DNA from 3 places in the Streptomyces sp. 63XJN7_1_ISO-PGPR-S23-121 genome. Region 3 is predicted to be linked to each of the others. Evidence: riboswitches for the same ligand, from Rfam matches in the RefSeq annotation. Region 3 holds a riboswitch; each other region holds the start of a gene.
The links. A riboswitch is a leader RNA that binds a small molecule or an ion and turns the genes downstream of it on or off. The one in region 3 is predicted to bind S-adenosylmethionine.
Positions count from the first base shown of each region.

Region 1 (3,262 bases), 1.4 Mb from region 3:
CGGCGACGGGACCGCGGACGCGGCGGCGGACGAACGGTCGGCGGCGGCCACCGCGACACCGGGCGACGCGAGCCCCACGGCCGAGGCGTCCCCCACCGGGGCGACGACCTCCGCGCCCGCCCCGACACCGACACCGACGCCGACACCGACCCCCGTGACGCTGCCCGACTTCACCGGGCGGAGTGCCGGGTCGGCCGTCCTCGCGGCGAAGCGGGCGGGACTCGGCTACACCGTCCGGCTCCAGGGCACCGGTCGGCAGGCCTCCTCCTGGGGCACGGGGGAGAAGGTCTGCGAGCAGACCGACGGCCCCGGTGGCGTGACCTTCAGCGTCCCCCGCGACGGCCGCGACTGCGCCGGGCGCCTGCTGCACACCCCGAAGCCGACGCCGACCCCCGAACCGGCCAGGACACCGGACACGGGCGGCTCGGACACGGGCACCGGGGCCGGCACGGGCACCGGCGCCTGCGAACTCACCAGCCCCGCGGGCAACTGCTACGCCGACGGCCAGTTCTGCGCCAAGAAGCACCGCGGTCTGAGCACCCACGGCCGCGGCGGCGAGTACCTGACCTGCGAGCCGGACTCCGCCGGCCGCTGGCGCTGGTCGGACGGCGTCTCCGGCTGACGCTTGCGGGCCCCCGGCGGGAACAACCCCGGGGGCTCAGGCCACTCTTCTGGCCGCGTACTCCGCGATCTGTGTCATCGGCGGGCGTTCCTCGGTGTCCACCGAGTAGGTGCGCGGCTCGAAGCCGGTGCTGCCGCGTTCGAACTGGGTCAGCGACGGCCGGACCAGATGGCCGCGGGCCAGCCGGAGCTGGGCGGTGCGGTAGATCGCGGCGGACATCCGGCCCAGGGCCTGCCCGTCCTGGTGCCGGTGCCTGCGGACGCCGACGTCGACCTGCGCGAGGGCGTCCAGGCCCACCAGGTGCAGGGAGTCGACCAGCATGCCCAGCTCCACCCCGTAGCCGACGGGGAAGGGGAGCCGTTCGAGGAGCGAGCGGCGGGCCGCGTACTCACCGCTGAGCGGCTGGACGAAGCCGGCCAGCAGCGGCCAGTGCAGGTTGAGCAGCGGGCGGGCCATGAGTTCCGTGACCCGCCCGCCCTGGCCGGCGGACTCGGGGCCGCCGGCGTGCCCGTCGGGCATCGTGAGCGGGCGGTCGTACATGGCCTTGACCAGGTGGACCTCCGGGTCGGTGAGCAGCGGGCCCACGATGCCGGAGACGAAGTCGGCGGAGAACTCGCGCAGGTCGGCGTCGACGAAGCAGACGATGTCGCCGCCGGTGACCAGCAGCGAGCGCCACAGCACCTCGCCCTTGCCGGGCACGGCGGGGATGCGGGGGAGTATCTCGTCGCGATGGACGACGCGCGCCCCCGCCGCCGCGGCCACCGCCGACGTGCGGTCGGTCGACCCGGAGTCCACGACCACGAGCTCGTCGACGAGCGGGATCCGCCGCATCAGCTCACGGCGGATCACCGTGACGATGTCGCCGACGGTCGCCTCCTCGTCGAGCGCGGGCAGCACCACGCTGACCGACTGGCCCGTGGCACGTTTGGCGGCCATGATCTGGGCGATCGTGCGGTCTGCCACGGACCAGGAACGCGCGCCAAGCCAGCGCTCGACTTCTTCCAGCACGGTCGGTGGGCTCCTTCGTGATCCATCTCGCGGTACGGACGACTATCTCAACAGTCGTGGCCGTCGGTTACAGTCTTGAACAACGCGGAGGACCGGCGCATGCCGGGTCACCGTGTGCACCAGCGCAAAACAACCACATACCGCTCATCCAGAGGGGCAGAGGGAAACGGCCCGATGAAGCCCCGGCAACCCTCCAGTCGGTTCTCGTAGATCACTGTCGATCGCAGCGCGAGGCTCCCGGCTAGGGAAGGTGCCAAATCCGTCTCACGGCGAGATGCGTCGTGAGGAAGATGAGGAGAAAGGGCCTCGCCTCACATGGCTGTGCAGACTGTCGCAAGCAGCACCGACACCACCGCTTCCCCCGCTTCCCCCGCCTCCCCCGTGGACCTGGGCCCCGCCGCGGCGCTCTCCTGCCGCGAGTGCGGCCACCGCGTGCCCCTCGGCCCGGTCTTCGCCTGCGAGGAGTGTTTCGGCCCGCTGGAGATCGCCTACGACTTCTCGGCCTACGACACCGAGGAGCTGCGGAAGCGGATCGAAGCGGGCCCCGCGAACATCTGGCGCTACGCGCCCCTGCTGCCCGTCCCGGCCGACGTCGCGACCAAGCCGAACATCAATCCGGGCTGGACCAAGCTGGTCGAGGCCGGGAACCTGGCCCGCGAGCTCGGCGTCACCGGCGGCCTGTACGTCAAGGACGACTCCGGCAACCCGACGCACTCCTTCAAGGACCGCGTCGTCGCCCAGGCCCTGGAGGCCGCCCGTGCCTTCGGCTTCACCACCCTGTCCTGCTCCTCCACCGGCAACCTCGCCGGCGCCGTCGGCGCCGCCGCCGCGCGGGCCGGCTTCCGCTCCTGCGTGTTCATCCCGCACGACCTGGAGCAGGGCAAGGTCGTCATGGCCGCGGTCTACGGCGGTGAACTCGTCGGCATCGAGGGCAACTACGACGACGTGAACCGCTTCTGCTCCGAGCTGATCGGCGACCCGGCCGGCGAGGGCTGGGGCTTCGTCAACGTCAACCTGCGGCCGTACTACGCCGAGGGCTCCAAGACCCTCGCGTACGAGATCTGCGAGCAGCTCGGCTGGCGGCTGCCCGACCAGCTCGTCGTCCCGATCGCGTCCGGCTCCCAGCTCACGAAGATCGACAAGGGCCTGCAGGAGCTGATCGGGCTCGGCCTGGTCGAGGACAAGCCGTACAAGATCTTCGGCGCGCAGGCCGAGGGCTGCTCGCCGGTGTCCACCGCCTACAAGGCGGGACACGACGTCGTGCGCCCCCAGAAGCCGAACACCATCGCCAAGTCCCTCGCGATCGGCAACCCGGCCGACGGCCCCTACGTGCTCGACATCGCCCGTCGCACCGGTGGCGCGGTGGAGGACGTGACCGACGAGCAGGTCGTCGACGCGATCAAGCTGCTGGCCCGCACGGAGGGCATCTTCGCGGAGACCGCCGGCGGTGTGACGGTGGGCGTCACGAAGAAGCTGATCGAGAACGGCGTGCTGGACCCGTCGCTCACCACGGTCGTCCTCAACACCGGCGACGGCCTCAAGACCCTCGACGCGGTGGCCGGCACCGGCCTGACCGCGACGATCCGCCCCAACCTGGACTCCTTCCGAGAGGCTGGCCTCGCATGAGCGTGA
Region 1 is NZ_CM149653.1:7,508,395-7,511,656, reverse strand. Features, by position in the region: gene AC0VYN_RS33575 (hypothetical protein) at 1-622, shown strand, start outside; gene AC0VYN_RS33570 (glucosyl-3-phosphoglycerate synthase) at 659-1,630, opposite strand; SAM riboswitch class I at 1,772-1,927, shown strand; gene thrC (threonine synthase) at 1,946-3,256, shown strand; gene AC0VYN_RS33560 (MoaD/ThiS family protein) at 3,253-3,262, shown strand, end outside.
Region 1: another riboswitch for S-adenosylmethionine. It lies ahead of thrC (threonine synthase); the one in region 3 lies ahead of AC0VYN_RS27465 (aminotransferase class V-fold PLP-dependent enzyme).

Region 2 (3,262 bases), 3.2 Mb from region 3:
CGCCAACCGGTGCCGTCCAGGGCGACGGCGAGGTGCAGCGGGGTGGGAGGAGTGGTGGACACGGGTGGTCTGCCTTCCTGGTCGTCCGGAGGGAAACGGGGTTCTCACCGGGAGCGGGCGGGGTGGGCGTCGGGCCGGAGGTGGTGGAGCGCGTCGGGCCGGGGGTGGCGGAGCGCGCCGGCCACGCGCCGCGGGTCGCCGGGCGGCCGGGGGCGGGGGCGGGCGGGGGCCGGGGCACGCGCCGGACCCGACTCCGTCCGCCGGGCGGGCGGAGTCGCCGTGGGCGCGCGGCCGTTCACCGGTTCCCCGGCGCGGCGGCCGTGCCGGGTGTGCGCACGTCGCGGAACTCGGTGTGGCGGCGCAGGGTGGAGCCGATGGACTCGTACAGCCCGATGGCCCGGGTATTGCTCGCGGCGGCGTGCAGAAACGGGGTGTCGCCGCGTTCGCGGATGCCCGCGGCGACGGCGCGGACCAGACGGGTGGCGAGTCCCCGGCCGCGGTGCGCCGGGTCGGTGCACACGGCGCTGATCTCGGTCCAGCCGGGCAGCCGGAGTCGCTCGCCCGCCAGGGCGACCAGCCGGCCCCGGTGCCGGATGCCGAGGTAGGTGCCGAGGAGAACGGTGCGGGGCAGGAAGGGGCCGGGCCGGGTGCGGGCGACCAGGTCCAGGATCTCGGGGACGTCGGCGGGCCCGAGCCGTACGGCCCCGGGGTCCGGCTCGGCGCGCAGCGCGGTGTCGACGAACTGCACCCCGGGCACGCCGCCGAAGGCCCGCCAACCCGCGGGGACGGTGGGCGCGCCGGGCACCGCGACCGCCGTGCCGGGGCCGACGAGGCGGTGCAGGTCGGCCCAGGCGGCCGGATCGGCGGGGTCCTCGAGGGCGGCGAAGACGGCCACGTCCGACGGGTAGCGGGCGGCCCTGCCGAGGCGTTCGGCGAAGGGGGCGTGCGGGCCGGTCAGGGCGGCCCAGACGGCGTTGTCCAGGGGGTGCGGGGCGAGGGCGGCAGGGGCCGTGTCGACGCGTAGGCCGGTCGGCTGGGTCACGGGTTCGGGTTCCTCTCCTGCGGACGGACCGGCGGGGGGACGTTATGATGACGGGTCGTCAGTTGTTGTCGAGGGGGAGGCCGGGCGGATTGACCTCGGCCGACTCGACGGCCTCGCTGGAGAGGTTCCAGACGGCCAGCCACTTCGCGTACTGGCCGTTGTCGATCAGGTGGTTGATGGCGTCCGCGATCGGTTCGGCGAGCCCGCTGTCCTTCTTGGCGGTGGCCGCGATCAGGCCCTGGAGGGAGGCGCCGGCTCCCGAGTAGGTGCCCGCGCTGCGCGTGGCGCCGGGGGTCTTCGCCGTCCGTGTGACGTGATAGGCGACGCCCGGGTTGGCGGCGAAGTAGGGGCCGGGCGGTCGCCGCGAGCGCTGAGGTCCGGAAGGAGGGAGGTCAGCCCTGGCGGCGGCCGCGGCCGCGGTCGGTACACAGTGCGCTGCTGACGCGGAGCAGATCGACGGCACGGTCGGCGACGAGCGGGCTCGGGTACGGGCGTACAGGGCCCTGGGGGCGGCGGTCCGCCGTCCTGGGAGCTGCGTACATGTCCGTCATCGTCACTGTTCCGGCCCTGCGGGCCTCGCGCTTACCGAAGTGCATCCGGTCCGGTCGTCACCTGGGGCACCCCACCGCGGAGCGAGGGTTGCCGGTCAGCCAGCCAGGGCTTGTCACTGACGCTCATGACCGTTCTTGGTCCGTAAGTAAGGCAGTTGGCCGTGCTCGTGTCAACGCCGTCCCGTCAGACGGGACGGTCTCCGACGCGGTGCGCGAAGGCCGGGTGCGCGCTCAGGCGCCGCACGTGGGACCACAGGGCGGGGTGGCGGTCCGTGCGGTGGGCGGCGCCGAGCCGGGACATGGCCACCCACACCTCGACGTCGGCCGCGGTGAGCCGCTCCCCCAGGACGTAGGGGTGGCCGGCGAGCCGCTGCTCCAGCGAGTCCAGCGCCGCGGGGTCCTCCGCTCGGGCGCAGAGCAGCTCCACGGCCTCGATCGCCGCGTCCTGGCCGTCCGGGTACAGCTCGGGGCCCGCGGAGGCGAAGTACCGGGCGAGGTCGCGCATGATGTCGGGCGCGTGCGTGCTCACGATGCGGCCCGACCAGTCGTCGCTGAGCACCGGCGCGACGGCCGGTCCCCGGTAGTGGTGCGCGCTCGCCTCGTACAGCGACCGCAGCGCGGGGTGGCCGCCGTCGGCACCGTCGGGAACGGGGTCGAGGAGGGTCACCGGACACACGTCGTCGAGTCCGAGGAGGCCGTGCACGACGGCGATGCGCAGACAGTCGTCGTGGCCGGGCGACAGGTGGAGGCGGTAGCGGCGCGGCACGGCGTAGTGGCCGCTGCGCGGGTCGCGGCCGATGCGCCCCCGGAAGGCCGGCGCGGGGGCGAGGCGGGTGACGGTCATGGTGCTCCTCGGGTGCGGGCGCGTGGGACACGCGCGGCGGAGGCGGCGGCGGGCGGGCCGTGCGCGGGCACCCGGCCGCACGGGACGCGTGCGGGAGCGCGGGCGGCCGGTGCCGGACGGCTCAGCGCGGTGAGGTGATGGCGCTGCGGACGCGGAGGAGGTCGATGTGACGGCGGGAGGTGAGCAGGGGCGACGGTCCCGGCGTGCGGCGGTCCGCGTCGGCGGTGACCGGCTCGATGCTCCCCATGATTCCCTACCTGTTCACTAGGATTACCAGGGAAGTGTCGGCCTGTGTCCCGGGTGCGTCAAGGGGGTGTCCACGCCGTGGTCGGCCGCGTGCGGGGCGGACACGCTAAAGGGCCTTCGCGAGCCGTTGCTCGCGAAGACCCTTCGTCACCGTCGGGACGACAGGATTTGAACCTGCGACCCCTTGACCCCCAGTCAAGTGCGCTACCAAGCTGCGCCACGTCCCGGTGTGCGTCCCACGGGCCGCGGGTGAGCGGTTTCCGTGTGATCACGCAGGTCAACCCTACCCCATCCGCCGGAGGGGGCGCGGCCGGCGGCCCGGGCCGCCCCGATGATCACATCGCGAGACGGCGTTGCGTCCCGCCGCCGGCGGGCGTTACCTCGCACGGTGCGTACCGAACGACCCGAACACATCAGCGACGACGTCACCGGCGACCGCTCCGCCCGCCGGGCCGTCACCGTCTTCCCCCTTCTCGTCCTCGCGGCCGGCGCCGTCGGCCTGCTGCTCCCGGGGAGTTTCACCGGGTGGGGCGAGGCGGTGCCGTACCTGCTGGGCGTGGTGATGTTCTGCATGGGCGT
Region 2 is NZ_CM149653.1:2,975,709-2,978,970, reverse strand. Features, by position in the region: partial or broken gene AC0VYN_RS12985 (LLM class flavin-dependent oxidoreductase) at 1-62, opposite strand, end outside; gene AC0VYN_RS12980 (GNAT family N-acetyltransferase) at 296-1,042, opposite strand; partial or broken gene AC0VYN_RS12975 (ABC transporter substrate-binding protein) at 1,101-1,388, opposite strand; SAM riboswitch class IV at 1,616-1,724, opposite strand; gene AC0VYN_RS12970 (glutathione S-transferase C-terminal domain-containing protein) at 1,778-2,437, opposite strand; gene AC0VYN_RS12965 (hypothetical protein) at 2,559-2,684, opposite strand; tRNA gene AC0VYN_RS12960 (tRNA-Pro) at 2,837-2,910, opposite strand; gene AC0VYN_RS12955 (bile acid:sodium symporter family protein) at 3,072-3,262, shown strand, end outside.
Region 2: another riboswitch for S-adenosylmethionine. It lies ahead of AC0VYN_RS12975 (ABC transporter substrate-binding protein); the one in region 3 lies ahead of AC0VYN_RS27465 (aminotransferase class V-fold PLP-dependent enzyme).

Region 3 (3,262 bases):
ATCCCGAAGCCGACCGTCGACGAGTACAAGGAGATCACGAGCGGCCACGGCCACCACTGAACCCTCCAGCGTCGCCACACCACGGTCGAAGGGCCCCGTCCGGTCTGCGGACGGGGCCCTTCGCCGTGCCCGGGGGCTGGATAGGGTGGGACCACACTCTTTCCACGACGTACACGATTCAGGAGCGGCTCATGAGCGCTGTGACCCCCGCTGGAGGCGACACCGCGGCGGGCCGCTCCTGGCCCGCCCTGCTGAACGGTCTGCTGGACGGCCGCGACCTGTCCGCCGACGACACCGCCTGGGCGATGGACCTGATCATGCGCGGCGAGGCGACCGACGTGCAGATCGCCGGGTTCGCGACGGCGCTGCGGGCCAAGGGCGAGACCGTCGGCGAGATCTCCGGCTGCGTGCGGTCGATGTACGAGCACGCGCACGTGATCGAGGTCCCCGGCGAGACGGTCGACATCGTCGGCACCGGCGGCGACGGCGCCAGGACGGTCAACATCTCCACCATGTCGGCCGTCGTGATCGCCGGCACCGGCGCGAAGGTCGTCAAGCACGGCAGCCGTGCCGCGTCCTCGGCGTCCGGCGCGTCCGACGTGCTGGAGAAGCTCGGCGTCAACCTCGAGCTGACCCCGAAGCGGGTGGCCCAGGTCGCCGAGGAGGCCGGGATCACCTTCTGCTTCGCGGTCAAGTTCCACCCCGCACTGCGCCATGTGGCGACCGCGCGCGGCCAGCTGGGTGTGCGGACCGTGTTCAACTTCCTCGGACCGCTGACCAATCCGGCGAAGGTGAAGGCCCAGGCGGTCGGTGTCGCCGACCCCCGGATGGCCCCGATCATCGCCGGGGTGTTCGCCGAGCGCGGCAACTCCTCCCTGGTGTTCCGCGGCGACGACGGCCTCGACGAGCTGACCACGACCTCCACCTCCCGGGTCTGGGTGGTGCGGGACGGCACGGTGACCGAGGAGACCTTCGACCCGCGGGACGTCGGCCTGGAACTGGTGCCGGTCGAGGCCCTGCGCGGCGCCGACGCCTCCTACAACGCCGACGTCGCCCGCCGGCTGCTGGCCGGCGAGCGGGGCCCCGTCCGTGACGCGGTGCTGCTGAACTCGGCGGCGGCCCTGGTGGCCCTGAAGCCCGGCGACGGCCCGCTCACCGAGCGGATCCGGGCCGGCATGGAGCAGGCCGCCGCGTCCATCGACTCCGGCGCCGCCCGGCGGACCCTGGAGCGCTGGGTGGCCGCCAGCAACGCCTGAGCGGACCGTGACGCCCGTCCCGCGATCCGGACCCGGGTTGCGGGGCGGCGATCACTTCACGTACGTTCCCTTCCAGGTCATGAGTGACAGTCATACGGCCCCGGCCGACTGTCCGGCAACCCTCCGTCCGTGGCGGGGTGCCCCGGGTGAGGACCAGGCCGTGGACAGCAGGGTTCACGGCAAGCGCGGACCCCTCGCGGAACCAGGGGTCCTGGGTCGTCCGAGGGAGTCTTCCGTGAATCAGCGAATGCGATAGGGCCGCAGAGCCCCGCCTCCGCATCCCCTCTCTTCCGCTCGTCCCGCGCTCGAGCCGTACCCGCTCGCGCGGCGACGAACTCTGCCTTCACGGGAGCACCCATGTCCGTCTCCGCCGTCGCCGCCGACCAGTCCGTCGCCGCCCCGCTGCCCGTCCTGGGCCGGGACGTCACCGTCCCGCTCGTCACGGGCGGCGAGGTCACCTACGCCGCGCTCGACTACGCCGCCAGCGCGCCCGCGCTCCAGCGGGTCTGGGACGACGTCGCCGCCTACGCCCCGTACTACGGCAGCGTGCACCGCGGCGCCGGGTACCTGTCGCAGCTGTCGACCGACCTGTTCGAGAACGCCCGGAGGACCGTCGCCGAGTTCCTCGGCTGCCGGGACGCCGACCAGGTCGTGTTCACCCGGTCCACCACCGACTCCCTGAACCTGCTCGCCGCCGCCCTCCCGGCCGGCTGCCGGGTCTTCGTCTTCGAGACCGAGCACCACGCCTCGCTGCTGCCCTGGCGGGACGCGGACGTGACCTGCCTCGACGCCCCGAGCAGCCCCGCCGACGCCGTCGAGACCCTGGAGCGCGCGCTGGCCGCCCGCGAGCCGTACGGCCCCGCCCTGGTCTGCGTCACCGGCGCCTCCAACGTCACCGGCGAGCTGTGGCCGGTGCGCGAACTGGCCGCCGCCGCGCACGCGCACGGGGCCCGGATCGTGCTGGACGCCGCCCAGCTCGCCCCGCACCACCCGGTCGACGTCCGTGACCTGGACGTCGACTGGGTCGCCTTCTCCGGGCACAAGCTGTACGCCCCCTTCGGCGCCGGTGTCCTCGCGGGCCGTGCCGACTGGCTGGGCGAGGCCGAGCCGTACCTCGCCGGCGGCGGGGCCAGCCGCAGCGTCACCCGGCGCGCGGACGGCGGCGTGGAGGTGCGGTGGCACGACGGCGCCGCCCGCCACGAGGCCGGGTCGCCCAACGTCATCGGCGCCTACGCCATCGCCTCGGCCTGCAAGGCGCTCACCGAGGCCGGGTTCGGCACGCTGGTCGCGCGGGAGGAGTACCTGGTCCGCAAGGTCCGCGAAGGGCTCGCTCAGGTGCCCGAGGTCCGGGTCCTGTCCCTCTTCGGCGACGACGCCGCCCGCGTCGGCGTCCTCTCCTTCGTGGTCGACGGCTGGAACAGCTCGCACTTCGCCGCCGCCCTCTCCGCGGAGTACGGCATCGGCGTCCGCGACGGCCTGTTCTGCGCCCACCCGCTGCTGCGCACCCTGCTCGGCAGCGACCCGCAGACGCAGGGCGAGTGCGGCGCCCCCGAGGCGGCGCCGGGGGAGAGGTCCCTCAACGCCGTCCGGGTCAGCTTCGGCGCGGGCACCCCGGACGAGCACGTGGAGCGGTTCGTGAACGCCGTCAAGGAGCTGGTCAGCGACGGCGCCCGGTGGAACTACCGCACCGAGGACGGCCGGTGCGTGCCGGACACGTCCGCCGCCGGGACGGGTACCGCCGCCTGAGCCGCCCGTACCGGCACGGCGGCGTCCGGACGGCGGGCCCTAGTTGTCCAGGCCGATCGCGAACGCCGCCTCGAGGTCGTGCTGCGAGTAGGTGCGGAACGCCACGTGGGTGTCCGTGCCCTCCACGCCCGGGATCTTGCTGATCCGGCCGGGGATGACCTCCGCCAGGTCCTCGTGCTGGTGGACCCGCACCATGGCGATCAGGTCGTAGGTGCCGGTGACCGAGAAGACCTCGGTGACGTTCTCCAGCGAGGCGATCT
Region 3 is NZ_CM149653.1:6,140,663-6,143,924, reverse strand. Features, by position in the region: gene qcrB (cytochrome bc1 complex cytochrome b subunit) at 1-60, shown strand, start outside; gene trpD (anthranilate phosphoribosyltransferase) at 192-1,256, shown strand; SAM riboswitch class IV at 1,332-1,448, shown strand; gene AC0VYN_RS27465 (aminotransferase class V-fold PLP-dependent enzyme) at 1,614-3,002, shown strand; gene AC0VYN_RS27460 (Lrp/AsnC family transcriptional regulator) at 3,042-3,262, opposite strand, start outside.